DNA from 3 places in the Streptomyces cadmiisoli genome. Region 1 is predicted to be linked to each of the others. Evidence: predicted binding sites of a transcription regulator. Region 1 holds the regulator's gene; each other region holds the start of a gene.
What was found. The regulator HrcA, encoded in region 1, represses chaperone genes, less so after heat shock. The targets are predictions, from matches to a motif close to TTNGCACTCNGNNNNNCNGAGTGCNAA.

Region 1 (9,613 bases):
CAACACCTACACCGCGACCGAACTGCGCGGCACCGGCGGCGTCCTCGCCTCCCGCGACAACTACGCCGACACCCTGATCGACGAGATCCGCCTGGCCCGCAAGGTCCTCGGCGACGATCCGCGCGAGGTCCGCACCGTGTTCGTCGGCGGCGGCACACCCACGCTGCTCGCCGCGAACGACCTGGTCCGGATGCTGGGCGCGATCCGCGACGAGTTCGGCCTGGCCGAGGACGCGGAGGTCACCACCGAGGCGAACCCGGAGTCGGTCGACCCCGCCTATCTGACGGCGCTGCGGGAGGGCGGCTTCAACCGGATCTCCTTCGGCATGCAGAGCGCGCGCCGGCACGTGCTGAAGGTGCTGGACCGCACGCACACGCCGGGCCGCCCCGAGGCCTGTGTGGCGGAGGCCCACGCGGCCGGCTTCGAGCACGTCAACCTGGATCTGATCTACGGCACGCCGGGCGAGTCGGACGACGACTGGCGGGCTTCCCTGGACGCCGCGCTGGGCGCGGGCCCGGACCACGTCAGCGCCTACGCGCTGATCGTGGAGGAGGGCACGCAGCTGGCGCGCCGGATCCGCCGCGGCGAGATCCCGATGACCGACGACGACGTGCACGCCGACCGCTACCTGATCGCGGAGGAGCGGCTGTCCGCGGCCGGCTTCGACTGGTACGAGGTGTCCAACTGGTCCACCTCGAACGCCGCCCGCTGCCTGCACAACGAGTTGTACTGGCGGGGCGCCGACTGGTGGGGCGCGGGACCCGGCGCCCACAGCCACGTCGGCGGGGTGCGCTGGTGGAACATGAAGCATCCGGGCGCGTACGCGGCGGCGCTGGCCGCCGGGCGCTCCCCGGGCGCCGGGCGCGAACTGCTCTCCGACGAGGACCGCCGGGTGGAGCGGATCCTCCTGGAGCTGCGGCTGCGGGAGGGCGTGCCGCTGCCCCTGCTGCGCGCCGAGGGCCTCGCGGCCTCCCGCCGCGCCCTGACCGACGGGCTGCTCCAGCAGGCGGCCTACGACGCCGGGCACGCGGTGCTGACACTGCGCGGACGCCTGCTGGCGGACGCGGTGGTGCGCGACCTGGTCGACTGAGCGATCCGGGGGAGTCGGGGCACCGTCGGACGCGGCCGGGCGTCAGGTGTGGCCCGGCGTCAGGCGCGCCCCGGAGTCACGCACGGCCCGGCACACGCACCGCCCGGCACGAGCGCCGCCGGGCATGACGCGCCGTCCGGCACGAGCGCCGCCCGGCTCACGTGTCGCCCGCCGTGACGAAGTCGATCAGTTCCTCGACCCTGCCCAGCAGCTCCGGCTCCAGGTCCTTGTACGACGTCACCTGGCCCAGGATCTGCTGCCAGGCCGCCCCGGTGTGCTCCGGCCAGCCCAGCGCCCGGCACACCCCCGTCTTCCAGTCCTGCCCGCGCGGCACCCGCGGCCACGCCGCGATCCCCAGGGCCGACGGCTTCACCGCCTCCCAGACGTCGATGTACGGGTGACCGACCACCAGGGCGTGCTCACCGGTCACCGACTCGGCGATCCGCCATTCCTTGGTGCCCGGCACCAGGTGGTCCACCAGGACGCCGAGCCGCGCGTCGGGGCCCGGCGCGAAGTCCGACACGATCGACGGCAGGTCGTCCACACCGTTCAGGTACTCCACGACCACGCCCTCGACGCGCAGGTCGTCGCCCCACACCTTCTCGACCAGCTCGGCGTCGTGCCGGCCCTCCACGTAGATGCGGCCCGCACGGGCCACACGCGCGCGTGCGCCGGGCACGGCGACCGATCCCGACGCCGTACGGGTCGGGCGTACCGGAGCGGCGGCGGACGGCCGCACCAGCGTCACCACCCGGCCCTCCAGCAGAAAGCCCCGGGGCTCCAGCGGGAACACCCGGTGCTTGCCGAAGCGGTCCTCCAGGGTGACCGTGCCCGCCTCGCAGCGGATCACCGCGCCGCAGAACCCGCTGCCGGGCTCCTCGACCACCAGGCCGGGCTCCGCCGCGACCTCGGGGACGGGCCGGGACCTCTTCCACGGCGGAGTCAGGTCCGGAGAGTACTGGCGCATTCGAACGACGATAGGAGAAGCCGGCGCGCGGCACCTACGACACGCCGAAACGCGTGGCCAGCGCGTCCCGCTGCGCACGGACGAACGCCGCGTCCACCACCGCTCCGTGACCGGGCACGTACACCGCGTCCTCGCCGGCGAGGTCGAGCAGCCGGTCCAGGGCGGCCGGCCAGTGCGACGGCACGGCGTCGGGGCCGGCCTGCGGTTCGCCGGACTCCTCGACCAGGTCGCCGCAGAAGACCACCTCCGGGTCGCCCGGGACCAGCACCACCAGATCGTGCGCGGTGTGCGCCGGGCCCACGTTGGCCAGCAGGACCTGGCGGCCGGGGCCCAGGTCCAGCGTCCACTCGCCGCTGACGTGGTGCCGGGGCGGCACCAGCGTGTCGGCCGCCTCCTGCGCCGTACCGGCGTCGAGGCCGTTGCGGACGGCGTCCACGCGCAGTTCCTCACGTCCGCGCCGCCCGCCGAGCACGGCGTCCACGCCGACCGCGCCGAACACCTCGGCGCCCGCGAACGCGGCGGCGCCGAAGACGTGGTCGAAGTGGGGGTGGGTGAGCGCGAGATGGGTCACACGGTGCCGGGCGAGCCCTTCCGCCTCCGCCCTCAGCCGGGCTCCTTCCGCGAGGCTCGAGCCGGCGTCGATCAGCAGGGCGGCGCCGCGGCCGACGACGAGCCCCACCGTGCAGTCCCAGCCCGGCAGCCGCCGGCGGCCGACTCCGGCGGCCAGCCGTTCCCACCCCAGCTCTTCCCAAGTCACCGTCATACGGCGACGCTAGCTCCAGGCGCCCGCATGCCACGACCTCGCAGGACCGGCCTTGCCCGGGCCGTACCCGACGGCCGTACACTGGGCCGGGTAGGGCTGGCACTCGCATGCGCCGAGTGCCAGGGACGCTCAGGGGACGACAGCTGGAGGTGTGCGCGATGCTCAGTGAACGACGGCTCCAGGTGCTGCGCGCCATCGTCCAGGACTACGTCGGCACCGAGGAGCCGGTCGGCTCCAAGGCGCTCACCGAGCGGCACAGCCTCGGCGTCTCACCGGCGACCGTCCGCAACGACATGGCGGCGCTGGAGGACGAGGGGTACATCGCCCAGCCGCACACCAGCGCCGGGCGCATCCCGACGGACAAGGGCTACCGGCTGTTCGTCGACAAGCTGGCCGAGGTCAAGCCGCTCACGGCGCCGGAGCGGCGCGCGATCCAGAACTTCCTCGACGGGGCCGTCGACCTCGACGACGTCGTGGCCCGGACGGTGCGGCTGCTCGCGCAGCTCACCCGGCAGGTCGCCGTCGTGCAGTACCCGTCGCTGACCCGTTCCACGGTGCGCCACGTGGAACTGCTGTCGCTGGCGCCCGCCCGCCTGATGCTGGTGCTGATCACCGACACCGGCCGGGTGGAGCAGCGCCTGGTCGACTGCCCCGCGCCGTTCGGCGAGACGTCCCTGGCGGATCTGCGGGCCCGGCTGAACAGCCGGATCGCGGGCCGGCGGTTTCCCGACGTGCCGCAACTGGTGCAGGATCTGCCCGAGGCCTTCGAGATCGAGGACCGGGCGGCGGTGCACACGGTGCTCTCCACCCTCCTGGAGACGCTGGTCGAACAGACCGAGGAGCGGCTGGTGATCGGTGGTACCGCCAATCTCACCCGCTTCGGACATGACTTCCCTCTCGTCATCCGGCCGGTGCTGGAGGCGCTGGAGGAGCAGGTCGTTCTGCTCAAGTTGCTTGGCGAGGCGAAGGATTCGGGCATGACCGTGCGCATCGGGCACGAGAACGCCCATGAGGGACTCAACTCCACGTCCGTGGTCTCGGTCGGCTACGGTTCGGGCGGCGAGGCAGTCGCCAAGCTCGGCGTGGTCGGACCGACCCGCATGGATTACCCGGGAACGATGGGAGCGGTACGCGCAGTGGCACGGTACGTCGGACAGATCCTGGCGGAGTCGTAAGTGGCCACGGACTACTACGCCGTTCTCGGCGTGCGTCGCGACGCGTCGCAGGAAGAGATCAAGAAGGCCTTCCGGCGGCTCGCTCGCGAGCTGCACCCGGATGTCAACCCCGATCCGAAGACGCAGGAGCGGTTCAAGGAGATCAACGCCGCTTACGAGGTGCTGTCGGACCCGCAGAAGAAGCAGGTCTACGACCTCGGCGGCGACCCCCTCTCGCAGAGCGGCGGCGCGGGCGCCGGCGGCTTCGGCGCGGGCGGCTTCGGGAACTTCTCCGACATCATGGACGCGTTCTTCGGCACGGCGTCGCAGCGCGGACCGCGCTCGCGCACCCGCCGCGGCCAGGACGCCATGATCCGCATCGATGTCGAACTGGACGAGGCGGCCTTCGGCACGACCAAGGACATCCAGGTCGACACGGCGATCGTGTGCTCCACGTGCAGTGGAGAGGGCGCGGCGCCGGGCACCTCGGCCCAGACATGTGACATGTGCCGCGGCCGCGGCGAGGTGTCGCAGGTGACGCGGTCGTTCCTGGGCCAGGTCATGACCTCGCGGCCGTGTCCGCAGTGCCAGGGCTTCGGCACCGTGGTGCCCAACCCGTGCCCAGAGTGCGCGGGCGACGGCCGGGTGCGGTCCCGCCGGACCCTGACGGTCAAGATCCCGGCCGGTGTGGACAACGGCACGCGCATCCAGCTCGCCGGCGAGGGCGAGGTCGGCCCCGGCGGCGGTCCGGCCGGTGATCTCTACGTCGAGATCCACGAGCTGCCGCACACGACCTTCCAGCGCCGCGGCGACGACCTGCACTGCACGGTCACGATCCCGATGACGGCGGCGGCCCTCGGCACCAAGGTGCCGCTGGAGACGCTCGACGGCATGGAGGAGGTCGACATCCGCCCGGGCACCCAGTCGGGCCAGTCGATCCCGCTGCACGGCCGGGGCGTCACCCACCTGCGCGGCGGCGGCCGGGGCGACCTGATCGTCCACGTCGAGGTCCAGACCCCGTCCAAGCTCGACCCGGAGCAGGAGAACCTGCTGCGCGAGCTGGCCAAGCTGCGCGGCGAGGAACGGCCGCAGGGCCAGTTCCAGCCCGGGCAGCAGGGCCTGTTCTCACGCCTGAAGGACGCCTTCAACGGCCGTTGAGCCGCGGGACCGGCCCCCGGGCCGGTCCTCCGGTGGTGACGCGGTGCGGTGAGCGCGGCCGGGTCGCCAGGTCGGCGGCTCGCCGCGGGCGCCGGGCGTCTCGGGCTCCCCGGGGCGCCCCGCGGCCGGCTCGTACCGGGTGGACGGCCGGATTCGGACTTGTTCGTAGGACGTGACAACATGCCGTCATGTCCTCCGCACTGACCGATCTCTTCCCGCTTCCGATCGTGCAGGCCCCCATGGCGGGCGGCGTCTCCGTGCCGCAGCTCGCCGCGGCCGTGGCCGAGGCCGGCGGGCTCGGGTTCCTGGCCGCCGGCTACAAGACGGCCGACGGCATGTACCAGGAGATCAAGCAGCTGCGGAGCCTCACGAGCCGCCCCTTCGGCGTGAACCTGTTCATGCCGCAGCCCGAGCACCCCGGAGCGGGTGCCGCCTCCACCGGAGCGGCCGGCACCGCCCCCGCGAACTCCGCCGCGGTCGATGTCTACGCCCACCAGCTGGCCGGCGAGGCCGCCTGGTACGAGGTGGAGCTGGGCGACCCGGACAGCGGACGCGACGACGGCTACGAGGCCAAGCTCGCGGTGCTGCTCGACAACCCGGTGCCGGTGGTCTCCTTCCACTTCGGCTGCCCGAGCCGCGAGGTCCTGGACTCCCTGCGCCGGGCCGGAACGCTCACCCTGGCCACCGCCACCACGCCCGACGAGGCCCGTGCCGTCGAGCGGGCCGGCGCCGACGTCGTGATCGTGCAGGGCGTCGAGGCCGGCGGCCACCAGGGCACCCACCGGGACATCCCGGAGAACGACGGCTCCGCGATCGGGCTGCTCTCCCTGATCGCCCAGGTCCGCGAGGCCGTGGGCCTGCCGCTCGTCGCCGCCGGCGGCATCATGCGCGGCAGCCAGATCGCCGCCGCCCTGGCCGCGGGCGCGAGCGCCGCCCAGCTCGGCACCGCCTTCCTGGTCACGCCCGAGTCCGGCGCGCCCGCCGTGCACAAGGAGGCGCTGACCAACCCGCTGTTCGTCCGCACGGGGCTGACCCGCGCGTTCACCGGCCGGCCCGCCCGCGGCCTGGTCAACCGGTTCATGCGCGAGCACGGACCGTACGCCCCCGCCGCCTACCCCGAGATCAACCACCTCACCTCGCCGCTGCGCAAGGCGGCCGCCAAGGCCGGGGACGCGCAGGGCATGGCGCTGTGGGCCGGGCAGGGTCACCGGATGGCGCGCGAGCTGCCGGCCGGGCAGCTGGTGGAACTGCTGGCCGCCGAACTCGGCGCGGCCGGGACGGCGCTGTCCGGCGGCGGTGCTGGATGACCGCCCCGGTCTTCGTGGTCGACCGCTTCGGCCCCGGTCGGGGCGGGCGCTTCGTCCTGGACGGCCCCGAAGGGCGGCACGCCGTGTCCGTCAAACGGCTGCGGACGGGGGAGGGTGTCGTCCTCACGGACGGCGCCGGGCACTGGGCCGAGGGCGAGGTGACCGGCACCGAGGGCAAGGACCGGCTGCTGCTGGACCTGCGCGAGGTGCGCGAGGAGCCCATGCCGACCCCCCGTATCACCGTGGTCCAGGCCCTGCCCAAGGGCGACCGCGGTGAGCTGGCCGTGGAGACCATGACCGAGGTCGGCGTCGACGCGATCGTGCCGTGGGCCGCCGCCCGCTGCATCACCCAGTGGAAGGGCGAGCGCGGCGCCCGGGCGCTGGCCAAGTGGCGGGCCACCGCCCGTGAGGCCGGCAAGCAGTCCCGCCGAGTGCGCTTCCCGGAGGTCGACGAGCCGGCGACGGGCAAGCGGGTCGCCGCCCTGCTCGCCGAGGCCGACTTCGCCGCCGTGCTGCACGAGAGCGGCATGGCCCCCCTGGCCGCCGCCGACCTGCCCGCCGAGGGCGAGATCGTGCTGGTCGTCGGGCCCGAAGGAGGCGTCTCCCCGGAGGAACTGGCACTCTTCGAGGAGGCCGGCGCGAAGCCCTACCGGCTCGGGCCGAGCGTGCTGCGCACCTCGACCGCGGGCACCGCCGCGGCCGCCCTGCTGCTGGGCCGCACCGGACGCTGGTCCTGACCCCGGCCGAGGGAGGACGTGATGGAGCTCGCCCAGGTGAGACTGCTGGTCGGTGACTTCGCCGCCTGCTACCGCTTCTACACCGACGTCCTCGGCCTCAAGCCGCAGTCGGGCGCGGCCGAGGGGCCGTACGAGAAGTTCAGTCCCACCGCCGGGGCGGCCGGTATCGCCCTCCAGGACCGGGCGGTGATGGCCGACGTCCTCGGGGAGCTGGGCGACACGGCGGCCGGGCACCGCTCGCTGGTCGTGCTGCGCGTCGAGCACCTGGACGCCTACTGCGAGCGGATCACGTCGCGGGGCGCGACCCTGCTGCACGGACCCGCCGCGATGACGGACCGCATGCGGGCCGCCCACCTCAAGGACCCGGAGGGGAACCTGGTGGAGCTGCAGGAGTGGCTGCTGCTGAGCGGCTGACCGCGCCCCCCGTGCACCGCTCCAACCCGGCCGCCCACGACGAGCCCGCACGGTCCGCTGTCGCGCCGCACCCGGGTCCGCCGGCGCGGCGAGGGCGCGCGCCGGGCGGCGCGGGGCAGTCGGGAATGTGACGGCCCTAGGGCGCGGGGCACGTCCCCGGCGACCGGTTCTCCGTGGGCAGCAGCTGGACGTCCTCGCGGCGGACGGCGAAGGCCTCCGGGCCGGGTTCGTGCCTGCGGGCCGGATCCCACAGCCAGATCCAGTCGCCGGACGCCCCGAAGGACACCACCGGGTGGCCGGTGGGCAGCGGCCCGTTCTCCACCGGCACGGGCTTGCCGGCCTCCACGGGGCGTACGCAGACCAGGTGGCCCTTCAGCCCGTAGTAGTCCGGTGGATCCGTGCCCCGCTGCGCGACGGCCCCGGCCGCGCTGCCCGCCGAGCGCCCGGCGTGCTCGGCGCCCAGGGCGACGGCGGTCAGGGCGTAGGCGACGGACAGCAGGGTGGTGAGGACCGCCGCGTAGAGCCGGAAGCCGCCGTCCCGCGCCAGGACGTGGAAGTGGCGCAGCCAGCCGACGACCGCGACGAAGGCCAGCACGCTGCCCAGGGCGAGGGCCATGGGCCGGCCGGCCGCCAGATACGCGCCCAGCGCGGGGGCGGGCACGGTGGCGGCGGGGATGTCGAAGCGGTCCAGGTACTCGTCGTGCATCTGGCCGCCCAGCCACCGCACCATAGACCAGACCACCGGCACCGACAGCGGTACCAGCCAGGTCGCGTGCCGGGTGAACAGCGTCCGGCGCACCGCGAGGACCACCCCGGTGCCGACGAAGGCCACCGCCCCCAGCAGCAGCATCCCCGCCCACAGGCGGGCCGGGGACACGTCCCGCCCGGCCAGCGCGCCGAACGCGGCCAGCGTGCTGGTCCCTGCGACCCCGGCGGCCCACTGCGCGAGCCGCCCCCGGTCCCGGGTCTCCTTGGCCATCCGGCCCAGCGGCAGCGCGCCCGCCGCGCTCAGCACCAGCGGCGGCAGCTTCCAGGCGCCCTCCGCCCGTACCGCGTACATGCCGCAGACGACCGCGAGGACGATGCCCGCGGCGCCCGCCGTCATCCAGGCCAGCCGGGTCCGCCGGGCCCGCGGCGTCTCGTCGCGCGGCGGGTTTGCGTCCGAGTGGCCCGGGACGCGCAGTGCGTGCCGGCCGGGGACGAAGTCCCGTCCGCCCAGCGGGCGCGCGGTCACTTCCGCCTCCGCCGCGTCCCGCGAGCCGGGGCCGGCTGGCACCGTCACCGCCCGCTGTTCGTCCAGGAAGCCCAGCCAGGTCCACATCCGCGACGGCCGCCCGCCCCCGCCCGCCGTGCGGTGCACGTGGTACGTCGTACGCGCCGGGCGCTCGTGCTCGACCAGCGCGGCGTCGCGCACCCACGCCCCCAGCTCGGCCTGCCCGACCAGCCGCTCCACCTCCGCCACGGCCGTGCGCACCGCCCCGAGGCGCGCCCCGTGCAGCCGCACCTCGACGACCAGCGCCGTCCGCTGCCCCCGGGCGGCCCGCGGCCGCTCGTCGGCCTCCGCGGGCCGCACGGACCAGCCGCGCTCCTCGAACAGGCCGGTGGCGTAGTCGACCTCGTCGGGACGGTCGACGACATCGACGAGCATCCGCACCCGCCGGCGCCCCGGCGGCGCCGGCGGACCGACCGCCGGATCCGTCACGCCCGGCGCGTCCGCCCCGCCGTCGGGCACGCGCGGCGCGGGCAGAGCGACGTTCCTGCGGACACGGACGCGAGGGGGCAACGTTCCTCCGGGGGACGGGTGTTCGGCGGCCGGCACGTGGTGACGTGCGAGGGTACCGAGTGGCGTGGCACCGGTGGCCGTATGCGCCCTACCGCGACGGCCGGGACGGTGGCAGGCTGCCGTCCATGGGGGCGATGCGGTGGATTCGGGGCCGTTCGCGCGGCCGTCGGGTGGCGGTGGCCGCCGGGGTCGTGGTGGTCGGGGCGGTCGGCGCCGTCGGCTGCGAGCCGGGCGCGCTGA
Region 2 (9,613 bases), 2.0 Mb from region 1:
GGCCCGGGTGGACGGCTACCGGGCGGCGCTGGAGACCGCCGGGCTGCCGGTCGACCCCACGCTGATCGCGGCCGGCGACTTCCACCACGAGGCCGGCCACCGGCTGGGCCTGGAGCTGCTGCGCCGCCCGGACCGCCCGACCGCCGTCTTCGCCGGGAACGACCTCCAGGCGCTCGGGCTGTACGAGGCCGCGCGCGAGCTGGGGCTGCGCGTGCCGGAGGACCTGAGCGTGGTCGGGTTCGACGATCTGCCGGTGGCGCGCTGGGTGGGGCCGCCGCTGACGACCGTGCGGCAGCCGCTGACGGAGATGGCGGAGGCGGCGGCCCGGCTGGTGCTGGAGCTGGGGCGCGGGGAGGGGGCTGCGGCCGCCACCCGGGTGGAGCTGGCGACCAGCATGGTCGTGCGCAGCAGCACGGCGCCGCCCGCCGGGTGAGGCCACCGGCCGGAGAGCGGTCTTCGAAACTTTCGAAGACGGCCGGGCGCAGCTCGGCGCGCAGGGGAGCGTGAGCAGTCCGTGGCCGGTGGTGCCCCTGGGCCGCGCACGCCAGGAGGAATATGAGATTTCCCCAAGAAAAGACGGTCTGACGTCCCTGCTCGTAATTAATCGGACTTATGTTCCTCCCTGTGACGGGACTTGACGAGAACGGGGACGAGGGCAGACGCGCGGGCCGGCGGCCCCGCGCCTGGCGGGTGGCCGGCTTCGCACTGGCGGGTGTCCTGGTGGTGGGGGCCGCCGCGGGGGGCTGGGCCTACTGGCATCTGAACGACAACATCAAGAGCGTCGACATCAACGGCGCGCTCGGCGACGACCGTCCGCCGAAACCGGTCCCCTCGGTGTCCGCGTCCACCCCGGAGCCGCCCACCGAGGCGCTGAACATCCTGGTGCTGGGCTCCGACTCGCGCGGCGGCGCCGAGAACCGGGCGCTCGGCGGCGGGGACAGCGAGGGGGCCCGGTCCGACACCGCGATGGTGGTGCACCTGGACTCCGGGCGCGACGAGGCCACGGTGGTCAGCATTCCGCGCGACACCCTGGTCACCCGGCCGTCCTGTCCGACGGAGTCCGGGGGCGAGACGGCCGAGGCGTACGGCGTGATGTTCAACAGCGCCTACTCGGTGGGCGGTCCGGTGTGCGCGGTGAAGACCGTCGAGTCGCTGACCGACGTCCGCATGGACCACTACATCGAGATCGACTTCTCCGGCTTCGCGCGGCTCGTGGACGCGCTCGGCGGCGTCACCGTCACCACCGAGGAGGACATCGACGACGAGGACAGCCATCTGACGCTGCCGGCCGGCACGCACCACCTGGACGGCGAGCAGGCCCTCGGCCTGGCCCGCACCCGGTACGGCATCGGCGACGGCAGCGACCTGGGCCGCATCGGCCTCCAGCAGCAGCTGGTGAAGGCGCTGCTGGAGCAGATCTCGTCGAGAGACCTGTTCTCGGACCCCACCCGGCTCTACGAGGTGGCCGACGCGGTCACCGGCAGTCTGACCACCGACACCGGACTCGACTCCCTCACCGAGCTGGTGGACCTCGGCCGGAGCCTGCGCGAACTGTCCTCGGCCGGCACCCGCACGGTGACGATGCCGGTGGTGCCGGCGCCCTCGGACCGCAACCGGGTGGTGGCGCGGGAGCCGGACGCGAGCGAGCTGTGGGAGTCGCTGCGGTGACAGCCGTACCGCCCGCCGCGGGGCGGGCGTGTCGGGGCACGGCGGTGGTGGCAGGGCACGGCGGTGGTGCCGGGACACGGCGGTGATCGCGTCGGACGGGGACGTGCTCGGAAAAAAGTTCCGGCGCGGTGTCGATCCGGGCGTCTCCCGTTCGACGCAGGGGTGAGAGACGGGGCAGGAGACCCCGTCCGGGCCGAGACCGAGGAGTCACCATGCCCCGTTACCTGTCGCTCGTGCAGATCGAAGAGGGCACCGCGCCCACCGGGGACGCGGGCCCCGAGATGATGCAGCGGATGGGGGAGCTGCTGGAGGAGATCACCAAGGCCGGGGTGATGCTCGACACCGCCGGGCTGCTGCCGTCCGCGCAGGGCACCCGCGTGCGCTGGGAGGGCGGGCGGATCACCGTCACGGACGGGCCGTTCACCGAGACCAAGGAGGTCGTCGGCGGCTACTCCATCACGCAGTGCAAGGACATGGCCGAGGCCGTGGAGTGGGCCACGCGGTTCCTGAAGGTGCACGGCGAGGAGTGGACCGTGACGTGTGAGGTGCGGGAGATCGAGGAGGGCTGACCGGACGGTCCTTGGCGCGGGGCCGTCCGGGGTGTTCGATGGTGGGCTGTGCACCAGCAGCCCGCCGCGGGCCCGCGCGGCCCCGCGGAAACCGCCCGCCACACCGTGGAGACCGTCTTCCGGATCGAGTCCCCGCGCATCATCGCCGCCCTGACGCGCACCGTCCGCGACATCGGTATCGCCGAGGAACTCGCCCAGGACGCGCTGGTCGCCGCCCTGGAGCAGTGGCCGCGGGACGGGGTGCCGGACAACCCCGGGGCCTGGCTCATGACGACCGCGCGCCACCGCGCGGTCGACCTGATCCGCCGCCGCGAGGCCTACGCGCGCAAGCTGGCGGAGATCGGGCGGAGCCTGGAGACCGCCGTTCCCCCGGCGGAGCCCGCCGACCCCGACGACATCGACGACGACCTGCTGAGGCTGGTCTTCACGGCCTGCCACCCGGTGCTGTCCGCCGAGGCCCGTGTCGCCCTCACCCTGCGGCTGCTCGGCGGGCTGACGACGACCGAGATCGCCCGCGCCTTCCTGGTGCCGGAGGCGACCGTGGCACAGCGCATCGTGCGCGCCAAGCGCACCCTGGCCGCGAAGAACGTCCCCTTCGAAGTCCCCGGCGGCCCCGACCGCGCGGCGCGCCTGGGTTCCGTGCTCGACGTCATCTACCTGATCTTCAACGAGGGCTACTCCGCCACGGGCGGCGACGACCTGCTGCGCCCCGGGCTCTGCGAGGACGCCCAGCGCCTGGCCCGGGTGCTCTCGGGTCTGATGCCCGAGGAGTCCGAGGTGCACGGCCTGACCGCGCTGCTGGAGTTCCAGGCGTCCCGCGCGGCCGCGCGCATCGGCCCGAAGGGCGAACCCGTGCTGCTGAAGGACCAGAACCGCAGCCGCTGGAACCGCATGCTCGTGGCCCGCGGCATCACCGCACTGGGCCGGGCCGACGCCACCGCCGGCGGAGCGCCGGGCCCGTACGCCCTCCAGGCCGCGATCGCCGCCTGCCACACGTACGCGCACACCTGGGAGGAGACCGACTGGCCGCGTATCGCCACGCTGTACGCGCTGCTCGCCGCCCGCGCGCCCTCCCCGGTCGTCGAGCTCAACCGCGCGGTCGCCGTGTCGATGGCCGACGGCCCGCAGCCGGCGCTGGACATCGTCGACGCGCTGGCCGCCGAACCCGCCCTGCGCGACTACCACCTGCTGCCGAGCGTGCGCGGCGATCTGCTGGCCCGCCTCGGCCGTACGGCGGAGGCGCGGGCGGAGTTCGAACGGGCGGCCTCGCTGGCCCGCAACGAGCCGGAGCGCAGGATGCTGGCGGACCGGGCACGGGCGTGCGCCGAAGACCCGCCCGGCACGTGATCCGAACGGCCCGCCCGGCCCTACGAGGGCTCCTGAGGGGTCTCGGCCGGCCGGCCGATCAGCATGGTGGGCGCGCCCGCGACCCGGGTCAGGAACACGGTCGCGGCGTGCGGCCCCTGCGGCTTGACCTTCTTGCGCAGTTCCTCCGGCTCCACCGCCGAGCCCCGCTTCTTCACGGTCAGGATCCCCACCTCCCGCTCCCGCAGCAGCGCCTTCAGCTTCTTGACGTTGAAGGGAAGCCGATCGGTGATCTCGTAGGCGGTCGCGTACGGGGTGGGGCGCAGCTCGTCCGCCGTGACGTAGGCGATGGTCTCGTCGACCAGTCCGCCGTCCAGCTCGTCGGCCGCCTCGGCGACCAGATGGGCGCGGATGACGGCGCCGTCGGGCTCGTACAGGAAGCGTCCGACGGGACGCACCGCCGGGTCGGGCAGTCCGCGGGAGCGCAGGGTGCGCGGCCCCGGCAGCAGGGTGGCCCGGACCAGCCCGGGCTCGGTGCCGAACCAGAGCACCGCCTCCTTCACGTCCCCGCCGTCCGAGATCCACTCGGCCTCGGCCGCCTCGGGCACGGCCTCGTGCGGAATGCCCGGCGCGACCTTCAGGGCGGCGTGCGGGGCCCGCAGGGCCGTCCGCACGGCCCACGACAGCGGCGGTGAGTAGGCCTCGGGATCGAAGATCCTGCCGCGCCCGCCGCGCCGCGCCGGATCCACGAAGACCGCGTCGTACGCCGACACGTCCACCTCGGTGACGTCCGCCTCGCGCACCTCGATCAGCGCGTCGAGCCCCAGCGCCTCGGCGTTCGCGCGGGCCACCGCCGCGGTCAGCGGGTCGCGGTCCACGGCGAGGACCCGGATGCCCGCCCGGGCGAGCGCGACGGCGTCACCCCCGATGCCGCAGCACAGGTCGGCCACGGACGTCACGCCCAGCTCGCGGAACCTGCGCGCGCGGTACGCCGCCACGCTCGCCCGCGTCGACTGCTCCACGCCGTTGGGCGTGAAGAACATCCGCTGCGCGTCCTCCGCCCCGAACTTCGCGACCGCCCGCTGCCGCAGCCGTGCCTGTCCGAGTGCCGCCGACACCAGTTCGGCCGGGTGTTCGCGCCGCAGCCGGGTGGCGACGGCGAGTTCCCGGGCGGGGTCCGTGCCGCGCACCTCGTCGAGGAGGGCCCGGCCCTCGGCGGTGAGCAGGGGGGCGAGGAGGTCGTTCACCGGGACATTGTCGGCCAGTCGGTGGATGGTGCGCCTCCTTAGGAGGTGTCGGCCGCCGATCGGATGCCGGTGCTGGGAGGATCCGGCGCCATGCGAGTAGTACGACAAACTGACAAATCTCGGTCACGTCGGCACATGGCGGTCAGGGCCGCGCTCGCCGTACTGGCCGGTGCCGCCATCGTCTCCGGCTGTGTGCAGGACGGCCCGGAGGTCCGGCCCGCCCCGGGCCAGCAGGCACCCCTGAAGGCGCCCCCGGCGCGCGCCCTGGACCGCTACGCGGGCCGGCTCAGCGCCGACTTGGCCGCCCGTGCCGCCGCCGCCAAGGAGTGGGGCCTGAAGAGTGTCCCGCTGCGGCCACCGCCACCGCCCGTGCGGAAGCCGGACATCGTGACCCGGGAGGGCTTCGAGGTCGACGGGCACGCCGAGCAGGGCCTCCCGCCGGTCTTCACCACCGTCCCGACCGAACACCGGATCGTCTTCCTCACCATCGACGACGGCGCCGAGAAGGACCCGGCGTTCCTGCGGATGATGAAGGAGCTGAGGATCCCGTACTCGGCCTTCCTCAGCGACTACCTGGTCAACGAGGACTACGGCTACTTCAAGCGGATGCGGGACCACGGCGTGGCCCTGAACAACCACACCCTGACCCACCCGTACCTGCCCGCCCTGTCCTACGAGGACCAGCGCACCGAGATCTGCGGCATGCAGGACGTCATCGAGAAGCGCTACGGCAAGCGCCCGGCCCTGTTCCGGCCGCCGTTCGGCAACTACGACCAGGACACCCTGCACGCCGCCAAGGAGTGCGGCGTCAAGTACGTCCCGCTGTGGAGCGAGGAGGTGTTCGTCGACCACTGGGAGTACCGCGAGTGGGACCAGGACCTGCACCCCGGTGACATCGTCCTCAGCCATTTCCGCGGCCCGGAGGACTGGCAGGGCACCATGCCGGACATGATCCGCCGGTTCCTCGACAAGGTCACCGCCCAGGGGTACGCGGTGGCCCGGCTGGAGGACTACCTGTGACGGGGCGCAGACGGCTGGCCGGCCCGGCACTGATGCTGATCGCGCTGACCGGCTGCGCCCTGACCGTCACCCCCGCCGAGCGGTCGGGCAGGGAGGCCCCGGACCGGGTGGCAGCCCCCGGATCGCCGGCCGAGGCCCCCGCCCACCGCCGCTGGGGCCTGACCTCCCCGCTGTCGCCGCCCCCGCGTCCGCCGTCCCACTCGCCGCCCGCCCGGAGCGCGGGCCTGCCCCCCGTCGTCGACCGCGTCCGCACCGGCGACAAGGTCGTCTTCCTCACCTACGACGACGGCGCGGAGCGCGACCCGCGCTTCGTCGACATGGTCCGCGAACTGCGGCTGCCGGTCAGCATGTTCCTCACGGACAGCGTCGTCGGCCCGGGCTACGGCCACTTCTCCCGGCTGCGCTCGGTCGGCGCGAGCATCCAGAACCACACCCTCGACCACGCCGCCCTGCGGGGACTGCCCCTCGCCGGCCAGCGCGCCGAGATCTGCGGCCAGCAGACCAAGCTCGGCTCCCGCTTCGGCGTCCGCCCCCGCCTCTTCCGCCCGCCCTACGGCCTCCACGACACGACCACCCTGCGCGCCGCCGCCGACTGCGGCATCTCCGCCGTCGTCCTGTGGCGCGCCACGATGGACGCCTACGGCCTCACCTTCACCGGCGGAGCGGACCGGCTGCGCCCCGGCGACATCGTCTCCGTCCCCGCGACCGAGACCCCGACACCCTCCCTGGTGGCCCGTACGACCCGTCTGCTGAACCGGATCCAGGAGGCGGGTCTGACGGTCGGACGCCTGGAGGACTACCTGTGAGTGCGGCCGCGACGGCATGCGAATTCCGACGCCACGCCGCGGGCGATTGGCACTCCGCTTGACCGAGTGCTAATCGCGGTCATAGTCTCGGCTCTGGCACTCGGCAGATGAGAGTGCCAACTACGCGACGGGCAGGTCCGGCACCCGCGACGACGGATCGACCTGGTCGCCACCTCAGACAGTTAACCCCGTGAGATCTCCGAAGGGGGAGGTCGGATCGTGACGACCGCCAGCTCCAAGGTTGCCATCAAGCCGCTCGAGGACCGCATCGTGGTCCAGCCGCTGGACGCCGAGCAGACCACGGCCTCTGGCCTGGTCATTCCGGACACCGCCAAGGAGAAGCCCCAGGAGGGCGTCGTCCTGGCCGTGGGCCCGGGCCGCTTCGAGGAGGGCAACCGCCTTCCGCTCGACGTCGCCGTCGGCGACGTCGTGCTCTACAGCAAGTACGGCGGCACCGAGGTGAAGTACAACGGCGAGGAGTACCTCGTCCTCTCGGCTCGCGACGTGCTCGCGATCATCGAGAAGTAATTCACCCCGAAGCACCTTGCTTCCAGCTGCGCCCCTGGCCCCCGCTACCGACAAGAAGCCGGGCGCCCGGGGCGCAGTCAATTTCACCTAGTTTTCCGAGAGGGCTCACGCTGTCATGGCGAAGATCCTGAAGTTCGACGAGGACGCCCGTCGCGCCCTCGAGCGCGGCGTCAACAAGCTCGCCGACACGGTCAAGGTGACGATCGGCCCCAAGGGCCGCAACGTCGTCATCGACAAGAAGTTCGGCGCACCCACCATCACCAACGACGGTGTCACCATCGCCCGCGAGGTCGAGGTCGAGGACCCGTACGAGAACCTCGGCGCCCAGCTGGTGAAGGAGGTGGCGACCAAGACCAACGACATCGCGGGTGACGGTACGACCACCGCGACCGTCCTGGCCCAGGCGCTGGTGCGCGAGGGTCTGAAGAACGTCGCCGCGGGCGCCTCCCCGGCCGCCCTGAAGAAGGGCATCGACGCGGCCGTCGCCGCCGTCTCCGAGGACCTGCTCGCGTCGGCGCGGCCGATCGACGAGAAGTCCGACATCGCCGCCGTCGCCGCGCTGTCCGCCCAGGACCAGCAGGTCGGCGAGCTCATCGCCGAGGCGATGGACAAGGTCGGCAAGGACGGTGTCATCACCGTCGAGGAGTCCAACACCTTCGGTCTGGAGCTGGACTTCACCGAGGGCATGGCCTTCGACAAGGGCTACCTGTCGCCGTACTTCGTGACGGACCAGGAGCGTATGGAGGCCGTCCTCGACGACCCGTACATCCTCATCCACCAGGGCAAGGTCTCCGCCATCGCGGACCTGCTGCCCCTGCTGGAGAAGATCATCCAGAGCAACGCCTCGAAGCCGCTGCTGATCATCGCCGAGGACGTCGAGGGCGAGGCCCTCTCCACCCTCGTCGTGAACAAGATCCGCGGCACCTTCAACGCGACCGCCGTCAAGGCCCCCGGCTTCGGCGACCGCCGCAAGGCGATGCTCCAGGACATGGCCGTCCTCACCGGCGCCACGGTCATCTCCGAGGAGGTCGGCCTCAAGCTCGACCAGGTCGGTCTCGACGTGCTGGGCTCCGCCCGCCGTGTCACCGTCACCAAGGACGACACCACGATCGTCGACGGTGCCGGCCAGAAGGCCGACGTCGAGGGCCGCATCGGCCAGATCAAGGCCGAGATCGAGGCCACGGACTCCGACTGGGACCGCGAGAAGCTCCAGGAGCGCCTCGCGAAGCTGGCCGGCGGCGTGTGCGTGATCAAGGTCGGCGCCGCCACCGAGGTGGAGCTGAAGGAGAAGAAGCACCGTCTGGAGGACGCCATCTCCGCGACCCGCGCCGCGGTCGAGGAGGGCATCGTCTCCGGTGGTGGCTCCGCGCTCGTCCACGCCGTGAAGGTGCTGGAGAACAACCTCGGCAAGGAGGGCGACGAGGCCACCGGTGTCGCCGTCGTCCGCCGCGCCGCCGTCGAGCCGCTGCGCTGGATCGCGGAGAACGCCGGCCTGGAGGGCTACGTCATCGTCTCCAAGGTCGCCGAGCTGGAGAAGGGCAGCGGCTACAACGCCGCCACCGGTGAGTACGGCGACCTGATCAAGGCCGGCGTCATCGACCCGGTCAAGGTCACCCGCTCCGCCCTGGAGAACGCCGCCTCCATCGCCTCCCTGCTGCTGACGACCGAGACCCTGGTCGTCGAGAAGAAGGAAGAGGAGCCGGAGGCCGCCGGTCACGGCCACGGCCACGGCCACTCGCACTGACGCGATCGCGCAGCCGTACGGCAGCAGGGCCCGGCGTCCCCTCCCGCGAGGGGGCGCCGGGCCCTCGGCGTGTCCGGGCCGCCGTACCTACCGCTCCAGGTCGTCGAGCGCGCCCAGCTGCGCCATCAGCCCGAGCCGGTCGTACTCCCACCAGCCCTCGGCGAGCTTTCCGTCCCCGCCGCAGCGGAAGACGGTGGTCCCCGTCATGGAGACCTTCCGCCCATCGGCCGGGATCCCCAGGAAGTCGCCCTTGTGGGTGCCCGTCCAGAACCACCGCGCGCACACCCGGTCGTCCTGTGCGATGAGGTCCTCGACGCTGAACTCGAAGTCGAAGGCCGCCCGCCACATCTCCAGCTCGCGCCGGACGTGGTCCATCCCGAGGATGTCCTGCTCGTCGCCCGGCTGGTGATCGCGGTAGTGCTCCGCCATCAGATCGTTCAGCGGCGGCAGCTCGCCCTCGGCGGCGATCACCTCGAAGTAGCGCCGTACGGTGGACGTCTCCAGCTGGTCGTCACGCACCACCACCAGATCGGTGAAGGTCGGCAACTCGTCGCACAGCGCGACCATCTCCTGGAAGACCCGGTCGGTCTCCGGCAGGTTGGAGTTCCGCATCGCCTCCTCGTACGAGGGGAACTCCAGGATCTCGATGAAGTGCGACGCGTCGGACCGGTCCTTGCCGATCACGTTGTGCGCCGCCGCGCGCTTGCCCCTGGTCTGCTCGACCCA
Region 3 (9,613 bases), 910 kb from region 1:
CCCTCGGCGGGTCGTATACGACCCTCATGCCACCTTTCGGGCCGCGTACTCGGCGATCTCCACCATCGGCGGCCGTTCCTCGGTGTCCACCGAGAACGTGCGGGGCTCGAACCCGTCCTCCACCCGTTCGAACTGGGTCAGCGAGGGGCGGATCAGATGGCCCCGGGCCAGCCTCAGCTGGGCCGTGCGGTAGATCGCCGCCGCCATCCGGCCGAGCGCCTGCCCGTCCTGGTGGCGGTGCCTGCGCTCCCCGACGTCGACCTGCGCGAGCGCGTCGAGGCCGACCAGGTGCAGCGAGTCCACCAGCATGCCCAGTTCCACGCCGTAGCCGACGGGGAACGGCAGCTGCTCCAGCAGGGAACGGCGGGCCGCGTACTCGCCGCCGAGCGGCTGGACGAAACCGGCCAGCTGCGGCCAGTGCATGTTGAGCAGCGGGCGGGCCATCAGCTCGGTGACCCGGCCGCCCTGCCCGGCCTCGCCGCCGAGCGGACGGTCGTACATCCCCTTGACGAGGTCGACCTCCGGGTCGGTGAGCAGCGGCCCGACGATGCCCGACACAAAGTCCGAGGAGAACTCCCTCAGGTCCGCGTCGATGAAGCAGACGATGTCGCCGCGCGTGACGAGCAGCGAGCGCCACAGGACCTCGCCCTTGCCGGGCACGGCCGGCAGGCGCGGCAGGATGTCGTCGCGGTGGACGACCCGGGCGCCCGCCGCGGCGGCCACCTCGGAGGTGCGGTCGGTGGACCCCGAGTCGACGACGACGATCTCGTCGACCAGCGGGACCTGGAGCATCAGGTCGTGACGGATCACGGCGACTATGTCGCCGACGGTCTCCTCCTCGTTGAGCGCGGGCAGCACGACACTGACCGACTGGCCCGTCGTGCGTTTCGCGGCCAGGATTCTGTGGAGCGGGCGATCGGTCACGGACCAGGAGCGAGTGTTCAGCCAGCGCTCGACTTCTTCCAGCACAGTCTGCGGCTCCTCTGCGTTCTCTCGGCGAGTGAGGTGATCGGGTGTGATCCATCTCGCGGTTCGGACGGCTATCTCAACTGTCCTGGCCTTCGGTTACAGTCTTGAACAACGCTGATGACCATCGCATGTCGGGGGTTGTCCGCGCCGACAACCACATACAGCTCATCCAGAGGGGCAGAGGGAAACGGCCCGATGAAGCCCCGGCAACCCTCCAGTCGGTTCTCGTAGACACCGTCGGTCAGCACTGATCGTCTCCGCGAGGCTCCCGGCTAGGGAAGGTGCCAATTCCGTCTCGCGGCGAAATGCGTCGTGAGGAAGATGAGGAGAAAGGGCCTCGCCTCCATGGCTGTGCAGACTGTTGCAAGCGCGAGTGAATCCACCGTCGACCTCGGCCCGGCCGCCGCGCTTTCCTGTCGTGAATGCGGTCACCGCGTACCCCTCGGCCCGGTCTTCGCGTGCGAGGAGTGTTTCGGCCCGCTGGAGATCGCGTACGACTTCTCCGGGTACGACACGGAGGAGCTCCGCCGGCGCATCGAAGCGGGCCCCGCGAACATCTGGCGGTACGCGCCGCTGCTGCCCGTCCCCGCCGACGTGGCCGGCAAGCCGAACCTGAACCCGGGCTGGACCCAGCTCGTCAAGGCCGACAACCTCGCCCGTGAACTCGGCGTCACCGGCGGGCTGTACGTCAAGGACGACTCCGGCAACCCGACCCACTCCTTCAAGGACCGGGTGGTCGCGCAGGCCCTGGAGGCCGCCCGCGCCTTCGGCTTCACCACCCTGTCCTGCTCCTCCACCGGCAACCTGGCCGGCGCCGTCGGCGCCGCGGCCGCCCGCGCCGGCCTGCGCTCCTGTGTGTTCATCCCGCACGACCTGGAGCAGGGCAAGGTCGTCATGGCCGCGGTCTACGGCGGCGAACTCGTCGGCATCGAGGGCAACTACGACGACGTGAACCGCTTCTGCTCCGAGCTGATCGGGGACCCGGCGGGCGAGGGCTGGGGCTTCGTCAACGTCAACCTGCGGCCGTACTACGCGGAGGGCTCCAAGACCCTCGCGTACGAGATCTGCGAGCAGCTCGGCTGGCGGCTGCCCGACCAGCTGGTGGTCCCGATCGCCTCCGGCTCCCAGCTCACGAAGATCGACAAGGGTCTCCAGGAGCTGATCGAGCTCGGTCTGGTCGAGGACCGGCCGTACAGGATCTTCGGCGCGCAGGCCGCCGGCTGCTCGCCGGTGTCCACCGCCTACAAGGCCGGACACGACGTGGTCCGGCCGCAGAAGCCGGACACCATCGCCAAGTCGCTGGCCATCGGCAACCCGGCCGACGGGCCGTACGTCCTCGACATCGCCCGGCGCACGGGCGGCGGCGTGGAGGACGTGACGGACGAGCAGATCGTGACCGCGATCAAGCTGCTCGCGCGCACCGAGGGAATCTTCGCGGAGACCGCGGGCGGGGTGACCGTCGGCGTCACGAAGAAGCTGATCGAGGCCGGTGTGCTCGACCCGTCGCTGACCACCGTCGTGCTGAACACCGGCGACGGTCTGAAGACGCTGGACGCGGTGGCCGGCACCGGGCTCACCGCGACGATCCGCCCCAGCCTGGAGTCGTTCAGGGAAGCCGGTCTCGTCTGAGAGGCCGTTCCGGAGACCGGCCCCGAGGTTTCTCGGGACCGGTCCGGGGGCCGGCCCAGGGGTCGGTCCACAGGCTGTTCCAGAGGTCGTTGTCCGTCTGCGGACCGGGTGGGGCCGGTCGCGCAGTGCCCCGCGCCCCTTCGGGGGCGCTCCACCTGACCGGAGGTCAAGTCCATGAGCGTCACCGTTCGCATCCCCACCATCCTGCGCACCTACACGGGCGGCCGGGCCGAGGTCGCCGCCCAGGGCGCGACCCTCGGCGAGGTCATCGCCGACCTGGAGAAGAACCACACCGGGATCGCCGCCCGGGTCCTGGACGACCAGGGCAAGCTGCGCCGTTTCGTCAACGTGTACGTCAACGACGACGACGTGCGCTTCGAGCAGGGCCTGGAGACGGCCACCCCGGACGGCGCCGGCGTGTCCATCATCCCGGCGGTCGCGGGCGGCTGAACGGCTCTCGCGTTACCGTGAGTAAAGCCGGTTACGCATTGTTCATTGAATTGCCCCCTCCGTGAGAGAAGCGGAGGGGGCAATTCAGTGGGATTGAGCGCGGTAGAGTTGGGGAACGCCCCGCGCGCCGTGTGACGGACGCATATGAGTTCCGGCTTCGAGTGCGACAAGAAGTAGCCAAAGTATCTGGCTCATTTGCGTCTTTCGTTCCTTTTGTATGGCCCGACTTGCCCTGAATTCGGGCGAATTCTCCGTAAATTCCCGACCGTTGCTGCCCGGATTTCTCGTCCGATTGACCTGTTGCAGACGGCAGTTGGACAGATACATTCAGCCGCGGTCGACGCGTTCCGGCGCACGCCCCCACGCCAATGGGGGGTGAGGTCTGACCCGGATCCGCGAAGTGTGGATCTGTGCAAGGGCCAGTAATAGGGGAGTTAGGCATGGCTCAGGGCACCGTCAAGTGGTTCAACGCGGAGAAGGGGTACGGCTTCATCGCGGTCGACGGTGGTGCGGACGTGTTCGTCCACTACAGCGCGATCCAGATGGACGGGTACCGGACCCTCGAGGAGGGTCAGCGCGTCGAGTTCGAGATCTCGCAGGGCCAGAAGGGCCCGCAGGCCGACATGGTTCGTGTCACCGCCTAAGCGCGCGACCACCGTATGTGACGTCTTGTTCGAAGGGCCCGCACCCCCGCAGGGTGCGGGCCCTTCGGTGTGCCCGCACCGCGCCCGCGCCCCGCGTCGGCCGGCCGTCTCCCCGCCGCGCCGCGCGCCCGCCCGTCACCCGGCCACCACCCCTCGACGAGCCCGCCTCGCGGGCGCGCCCTGCGCTCTCCCGTCACCCGACCACCACCCCTGAACGAGCCCGCTTCGCGGGCGCACCTTGCACTCGGCATGGTCGAGTGCTAATCATTGGCGTTAGCACTCTGAAGGTGAGAGTGACAACGAAGGACCGGGTCGGTGAGGCCGCAAGCCGGGTGGGGCAAGGAACCACGAGGCAGGCGAGCCGTCCGTCGCGGGCGCCAGCGCGGTCCGGAGCAATCCACCCCAGTCCGGGAGGACCACTTCACATGGCCAAGATCATCGCGTTCGACGAGGAGGCGCGGCGCGGCCTCGAGCGCGGCATGAACCAGCTCGCGGACGCCGTCAAGGTGACGCTCGGCCCCAAGGGCCGCAACGTCGTCCTCGAGAAGAAGTGGGGCGCCCCCACGATCACCAACGACGGCGTGTCCATCGCCAAGGAGATCGAGCTCGAGGACCCGTACGAGAAGATCGGCGCAGAGCTGGTCAAGGAAGTCGCCAAGAAGACGGACGACGTCGCCGGTGACGGTACGACCACCGCGACCGTTCTCGCCCAGGCCCTGGTCAAGGAGGGCCTGCGCAACGTAGCCGCCGGTGCCAACCCGATGGCCCTCAAGCGCGGTATCGAGAAGGCCGTCGAGGCCGTCTCCGGTGCCCTGCTCGACCAGGCCAAGGAGGTCGAGACCAAGGAGCAGATCGCCTCCACGGCCTCCATCTCCGCCGCCGACACCCAGATCGGCGAGCTCATCGCCGAGGCGATGGACAAGGTCGGCAAGGAAGGCGTCATCACCGTCGAGGAGTCGCAGACCTTCGGGCTCGAGCTCGAGCTCACCGAGGGCATGCGCTTCGACAAGGGCTACATCTCCGCCTACTTCGCCACCGACATGGAGCGCATGGAGGCGTCGCTGGAGGACCCCTACATCCTCATCGCGAACTCCAAGATCTCCAACGTCAAGGACCTGCTCCCGCTCCTGGAGAAGGTCATGCAGTCGGGCAAGCCGCTGCTGATCATCGCCGAGGACGTCGAGGGCGAGGCCCTGTCGACCCTGGTCGTCAACAAGATCCGCGGCACCTTCCGGTCCGTCGCGGTCAAGGCCCCGGGCTTCGGCGACCGCCGCAAGGCCATGCTCGGCGACATCGCCATCCTCACGGGCGGCGAGGTCATCTCCGAGGAGGTCGGCCTCAAGCTGGAGAACGCGACCCTGGACCTCCTGGGCCGCGCCCGCAAGGTCGTCATCACCAAGGACGAGACCACCATCGTCGACGGCGCCGGCTCCGCCGACCAGGTCGCGGGCCGGGTCAACCAGATCCGTGCCGAGATCGAGAACAGCGACTCGGACTACGACCGCGAGAAGCTCCAGGAGCGTCTGGCGAAGCTGGCCGGCGGCGTGGCCGTCATCAAGGCCGGTGCCGCCACCGAGGTCGAGCTCAAGGAGCGCAAGCACCGCATCGAGGACGCCGTCCGCAACGCGAAGGCGGCCGTCGAGGAGGGCATCGTCGCCGGTGGTGGCGTGGCCCTGCTCCAGGCCTCCCAGGTCTTCGAGAAGCTCGAGCTTGAGGGCGACGAGGCCACCGGTGCCGCCGCTGTGAAGCTGGCCCTGGAGGCCCCGCTGAAGCAGATCGCCGTCAACGCCGGCCTCGAGGGCGGCGTCGTGGTGGAGAAGGTGCGCAACCTGACCCCGGGCCACGGCCTGAACGCCGCGACCGGCGAGTACGTCGACCTGGTCAAGGAAGGCATCATCGACCCGGCGAAGGTGACCCGTTCCGCGCTGCAGAACGCCGCCTCCATCGCCGCGCTGTTCCTGACCACCGAGGCCGTCATCGCCGACAAGCCGGAGAAGGCCGCCGCGCCCGCCGGCGGCGGCATGCCGGGCGGTGACATGGACTTCTGATCGACCCCGGTCGATCAACCGTCCTTCGATCCGAGGGCGGCACTCCCGGCAGGGGGTGCCGCCCTCGGGCGTTCACCCGCCGATTCCGCCGGCGCTCGGCATGTCCTGGGTGCCGATGACGGACAGCAGCTCCAGCTGGGCGGCGCCCTCGGTGCCGGGCGGGGCGCTGAACCACAGCAGGCGCTGGCAGCCGTCCTCGCTGAGCAGGACATGGCAGTCCAGCTCGATGACGCCCAGCGCCGGGTGCACGATGCGTTTGTGGTCGGTCCGCCGCAGACCGACGTCATGGGCGTCCCACAGCCCGGCGAACTCCTCGCTGCGCCGCCGCAGTTCGCCCACCATGCGGTTCACCGCGGTGTCCCGGCCGCGCCGGGCGGCGACGGCCTGCAGATCGGCGACGAAGACCCGGGAGTGGTGGGGGTGGTCCTCGGCCGGGTAGACGGCCCGGGCCGCGGGGTCGGTGAACCAGCGGTAGACCAGGCTCGCCCCGGGGCCGCGCTCCGCCGTGGGCCGGCCGAGGAGGGCCGCCGCCAGCGGATTCTGGACCAGCGTCTCGTGCAGATCGGTGATGACCTGCGCGGGGGTGGTGGTGAGCCGGTCCAGCAGGCCGAGCAGGGCGGGCTGGACGTGCGCGGCCGTGCCGTGGGCCGGCGGGACCGGCCGGTCCGCGAGGTGGAACAGATGGTCGCGCGCGTCGCCGTTCAGCCGCAGCGCACGGGCGAGGGCGGCCAGCACCTGGGCGGAGGGCTGGGCACCGCGTCCGCGTTCCAGCTCGGTGTAGTAGTCGGCGGACAGTCCGGCGAGCTGCGCGACCTCCTCGCGCCGCAGCCCGGACACCCGGCGCCGGGGGCCGGTGGGCAGGCCGACCTCGGACGGGCGTATGCGGTCGCGTCGCGACTTCAGGAACGCGGCGAATTCGGAATGGTTCACGCATCCCATGGTCGCGCGCCACCCGTGCGCCGAACCAGGGGACGCCGACCCCCGGGTGAGCACAGCCCTGGTCGGCGCCGGAGCGCCGGACCAGGCTGGAGGCACCGAGAGGGCGCCGCCGACGGCGACGCCCCCAGCCATGTCCTCCGGAGCCGCGGCCCCGGAGGACCCCGCTTCCCCAGGAGCCTCCATGTCTTCCCAGGAATCCGCGTGGTCCCCGTCGACTTCCTCTTCTCCGGCTTCTCCGGCCTCCGCCTCTTCTACGGCGGCCCAGGAGACCGCGCCGACCCGCGTCGCCGTCGTCACCGGCGGCTCGCGCGGCATCGGCCGTGAGACGGTGCGGCGGCTGGCGGCCGACGGTTTCGCCGTGGTCGTCGGCTACGCGGGCAACCGCGAGGCGGCCGAGCAGGCCGTCGAGCAGGTCACCGCGGCCGGTGGCCGGGCCGTCGCGGTCCGCGCGGACGTGGCCGACGAGGAGCAGGCGTCCGCGCTGTTCGACGTCGCGCAGGCCGAGTTCGGCGGCGTCGACGTGGTGGTGAACGCGGCCGGACGCATGCATCTGGCGTCGGTCGTCGACACGGATCTGGCGGAGCTGGACGCGATGCACCGCACCAACATCCGCGGCGGGTTCGTGATCGCCCAGCAGGCCGCGCGCCGGATCCGCGAGGGCGGCGCCTTCATCGCCTTCTCCACCTCCGTGGTGGGCCTGGCCTTCCCCGGCTACGGCGCCTACACCGCGAGCAAGGGCGCGGTCGAGGCGCTGACGCTGATTCTCGCCCGTGAGCTGCGCGGCCGGAACGTCACGGCCAACGCCGTGGCCCCCGGGCCCACCGCCACCGAGCTGTTCCTGGACGGCAAGGACGAGGAGACCATCGCCCGCCTCGCGTCCCAGCCCCCGCTGGAGCGCCTCGGCACCCCGCAGGACATCGCCGAGGTGGTCGCCTTCCTCGCCTCCCCGGCCGGCCACTGGGTCAACGGCCAGGTCGTCCGCGCCAACGGCGGCATCATCTGACCCCGCCCGGCGCCGCTGCCCGCCTGACCGCCGATCTTCCCGGGGCCCCGCCGATCTCCCTGGGGCGAGGCCCTTCCCTTCCTTCCACCCCCGAGGACACCCCATGCTCACCCGGACACCCCGGACCATCCTGCTGACCGGCGGTTCCAGCGGCTTCGGCGCGCTGACCGTGCGCGCGCTCGCCGACGCCGGGCACACCGTCTTTGCGGGGATCCGGCAGACGGCCGGCCGCAACGCGCCGGCGGTCGCCGACCTGCGCCGCTACGCCGCCGACCACGGCGTCGACCTGCACGCCGTGGAACTCGACGTCACCTCGCAGGACTCCGCCGACGCGGCGGTCGCGCACGTCCTGTCCGCCCACGGCCGGCTGGACGCGGTCGTCCACAACGCCGGGCACATGGTCACCGGCCCCGCCGAGGCCTTCACCCCCGACCAACTGGCACAGCTGTACGACGTCAACGTGCTCGGCGCCCAGCGCGTCAACCGCGCCGCGCTGCCCCATCTGCGCGACCGGGGCGACGGGTTGCTGATGTGGATCGGCAGCTCCAGCACCCGCGGCGGCTGCCCGCCCTTCCTCGGCCCGTACTTCGCGGCCAAGGCCGCCATGGACGCGCTCGCCGTCAGCTACGCCGCCGAGGTCGTGCGGTTCGGCATCGACACCGCCATCGTCGTCCCCGGCGCCTTCACCTCCGGCACGAACCACTTCCTGCACGCGGGCGCGCCCGCGGACACGGAGCGCTCGGCCGCCTACGACGAGCGCTACGGCGCGCTGATGGCCGGCCTGGACCAGCGGCTGGCCGCGCTCGTCCCGCCGGACGCGGACGTGGCACAGGTCGCCGAGGCGGTGGTACGGCTGGTGGACCTGCCCGCGGGGAGCCGGCCGCTGCGCACCCATGTGGACCCCGCCCGGGACGGCAGCGAGATCGTCTCCGTGGTCGCCGACCGCGTCCGCGCGGAGTTCTTCCGCCGCGCGGGGCTGGACGACCTGCTCACCGCGGGCAGTTCACTGTGAGACGACCGGGCCGGTGAGCGCGCGGCCCCGTCGCGCTGTCACCGGGATCACATCCGGGCGGGCCCGGCCGCCGGAATGCCCTTGCGGCGCCGGGGAGTTGTCGGAGAGACGCGATCGATGCGCGCGCACATACCGTCCGGTACCCCAAGGAGACTCCCACGTGACCCTCACCGCCACCGACTCCCGCGCGGCCCGGCTGCTGTCCGCGCCGTTTTCGATCAACGGCCTGACCGTCCCCAACCGCATCGTGATGGCGCCGATGACCCGCCGGTTCTCGCCGGGCGGCGTCCCGGGTGCGGACGTGGCGTCGTACTACGTCCGCCGGGCCGCCGCCGGTGTCGGACTGATCGTCACCGAGGGCACGTACGTGGGCCACGACTCGGCCGGTGAGAGCGATCGCGTGCCGCGGTTCCACGGGGCGGAGCAGCTGGCGGGCTGGGCGAAGGTGGCCGAGGAGGTGCATGCGGCGGGCGGCCGGATCGTGCCGCAGCTGTGGCACATCGGCATGGCGCGCAACGCGGGCAGGCCGCCGTTCCCCGAGGCGCCGGCGGTCGGCCCGTCCGGGCTGCGGCCGGACGGCACGGAGGGCGGCGGCCGGGTGATGACCCAGCGGGACCTGGACGACGTGGTCGCCGCCTTCGCCGAGGCCGCCGCCGCGGCGGAGCGGATCGGCTTCGACGGTGTCGAACTGCACGGCGCCCACGGCTACTTGATCGACCAGTTCCTGTGGGCCGGCACCAACCGCCGTACCGACTCCTACGGCGGCGACCCGGTGGCCCGTACGAAGTTCGCGGCGGAGATCGTGGCCGCGGTCCGCGAGACCGTATCGCCCGGCTTCCCGGTCCTCTTCCGCTACTCCCAGTGGAAGCAGGGCGCCTACGACGCGCGGCTCGCCGGGACCCCGCAGGAGCTGGAGGCG

Region 2: groES (co-chaperone GroES) is a predicted target of HrcA. The motif match lies at 6,662-6,688, and genes of this name have one in related genera.
Region 3: groL (chaperonin GroEL) is a predicted target of HrcA. The motif match lies at 3,930-3,956, and genes of this name have one in related genera.

What each region holds. Positions count from the first base shown of each region.
Region 1 covers NZ_CP030073.1:5,896,972-5,906,584, forward strand. The annotation lists gene hemW (radical SAM family heme chaperone HemW) at 1-1,090, shown strand, start outside; gene DN051_RS25730 (DUF3097 domain-containing protein) at 1,248-2,057, opposite strand; gene DN051_RS25735 (MBL fold metallo-hydrolase) at 2,092-2,820, opposite strand; gene hrcA (heat-inducible transcriptional repressor HrcA) at 2,979-3,995, shown strand; gene dnaJ (molecular chaperone DnaJ) at 3,996-5,132, shown strand; gene DN051_RS25750 (nitronate monooxygenase) at 5,321-6,439, shown strand; gene DN051_RS25755 (16S rRNA (uracil(1498)-N(3))-methyltransferase) at 6,436-7,176, shown strand; gene DN051_RS25760 (VOC family protein) at 7,198-7,590, shown strand; gene DN051_RS25765 (hypothetical protein) at 7,727-9,373, opposite strand; gene DN051_RS25770 (hypothetical protein) at 9,499-9,613, shown strand, end outside.
Region 2 covers NZ_CP030073.1:3,919,089-3,928,701, reverse strand. The annotation lists gene DN051_RS16625 (LacI family DNA-binding transcriptional regulator) at 1-433, shown strand, start outside; gene DN051_RS16620 (LCP family protein) at 613-1,668, shown strand; gene DN051_RS16615 (YciI family protein) at 1,881-2,237, shown strand; gene DN051_RS16610 (RNA polymerase sigma factor) at 2,286-3,584, shown strand; gene DN051_RS16605 (class I SAM-dependent methyltransferase) at 3,605-4,789, opposite strand; gene DN051_RS16600 (polysaccharide deacetylase family protein) at 4,925-5,809, shown strand; gene DN051_RS16595 (polysaccharide deacetylase family protein) at 5,842-6,615, shown strand; gene groES (co-chaperone GroES) at 6,835-7,143, shown strand; gene groL (chaperonin GroEL) at 7,259-8,887, shown strand; gene DN051_RS16580 (ester cyclase) at 8,975-9,613, opposite strand, start outside.
Region 3 covers NZ_CP030073.1:4,988,419-4,998,031, forward strand. The annotation lists gene DN051_RS21680 (glucosyl-3-phosphoglycerate synthase) at 25-969, opposite strand; SAM riboswitch class I at 1,132-1,297, shown strand; gene thrC (threonine synthase) at 1,315-2,598, shown strand; gene DN051_RS21690 (ubiquitin-like small modifier protein 1) at 2,773-3,048, shown strand; gene DN051_RS21695 (cold-shock protein) at 3,489-3,692, shown strand; gene groL (chaperonin GroEL) at 4,118-5,740, shown strand; gene DN051_RS21705 (helix-turn-helix domain-containing protein) at 5,813-6,670, opposite strand; gene DN051_RS21710 (SDR family oxidoreductase) at 6,861-7,682, shown strand; gene DN051_RS21715 (SDR family NAD(P)-dependent oxidoreductase) at 7,786-8,694, shown strand; gene DN051_RS21720 (NADH:flavin oxidoreductase) at 8,855-9,613, shown strand, end outside.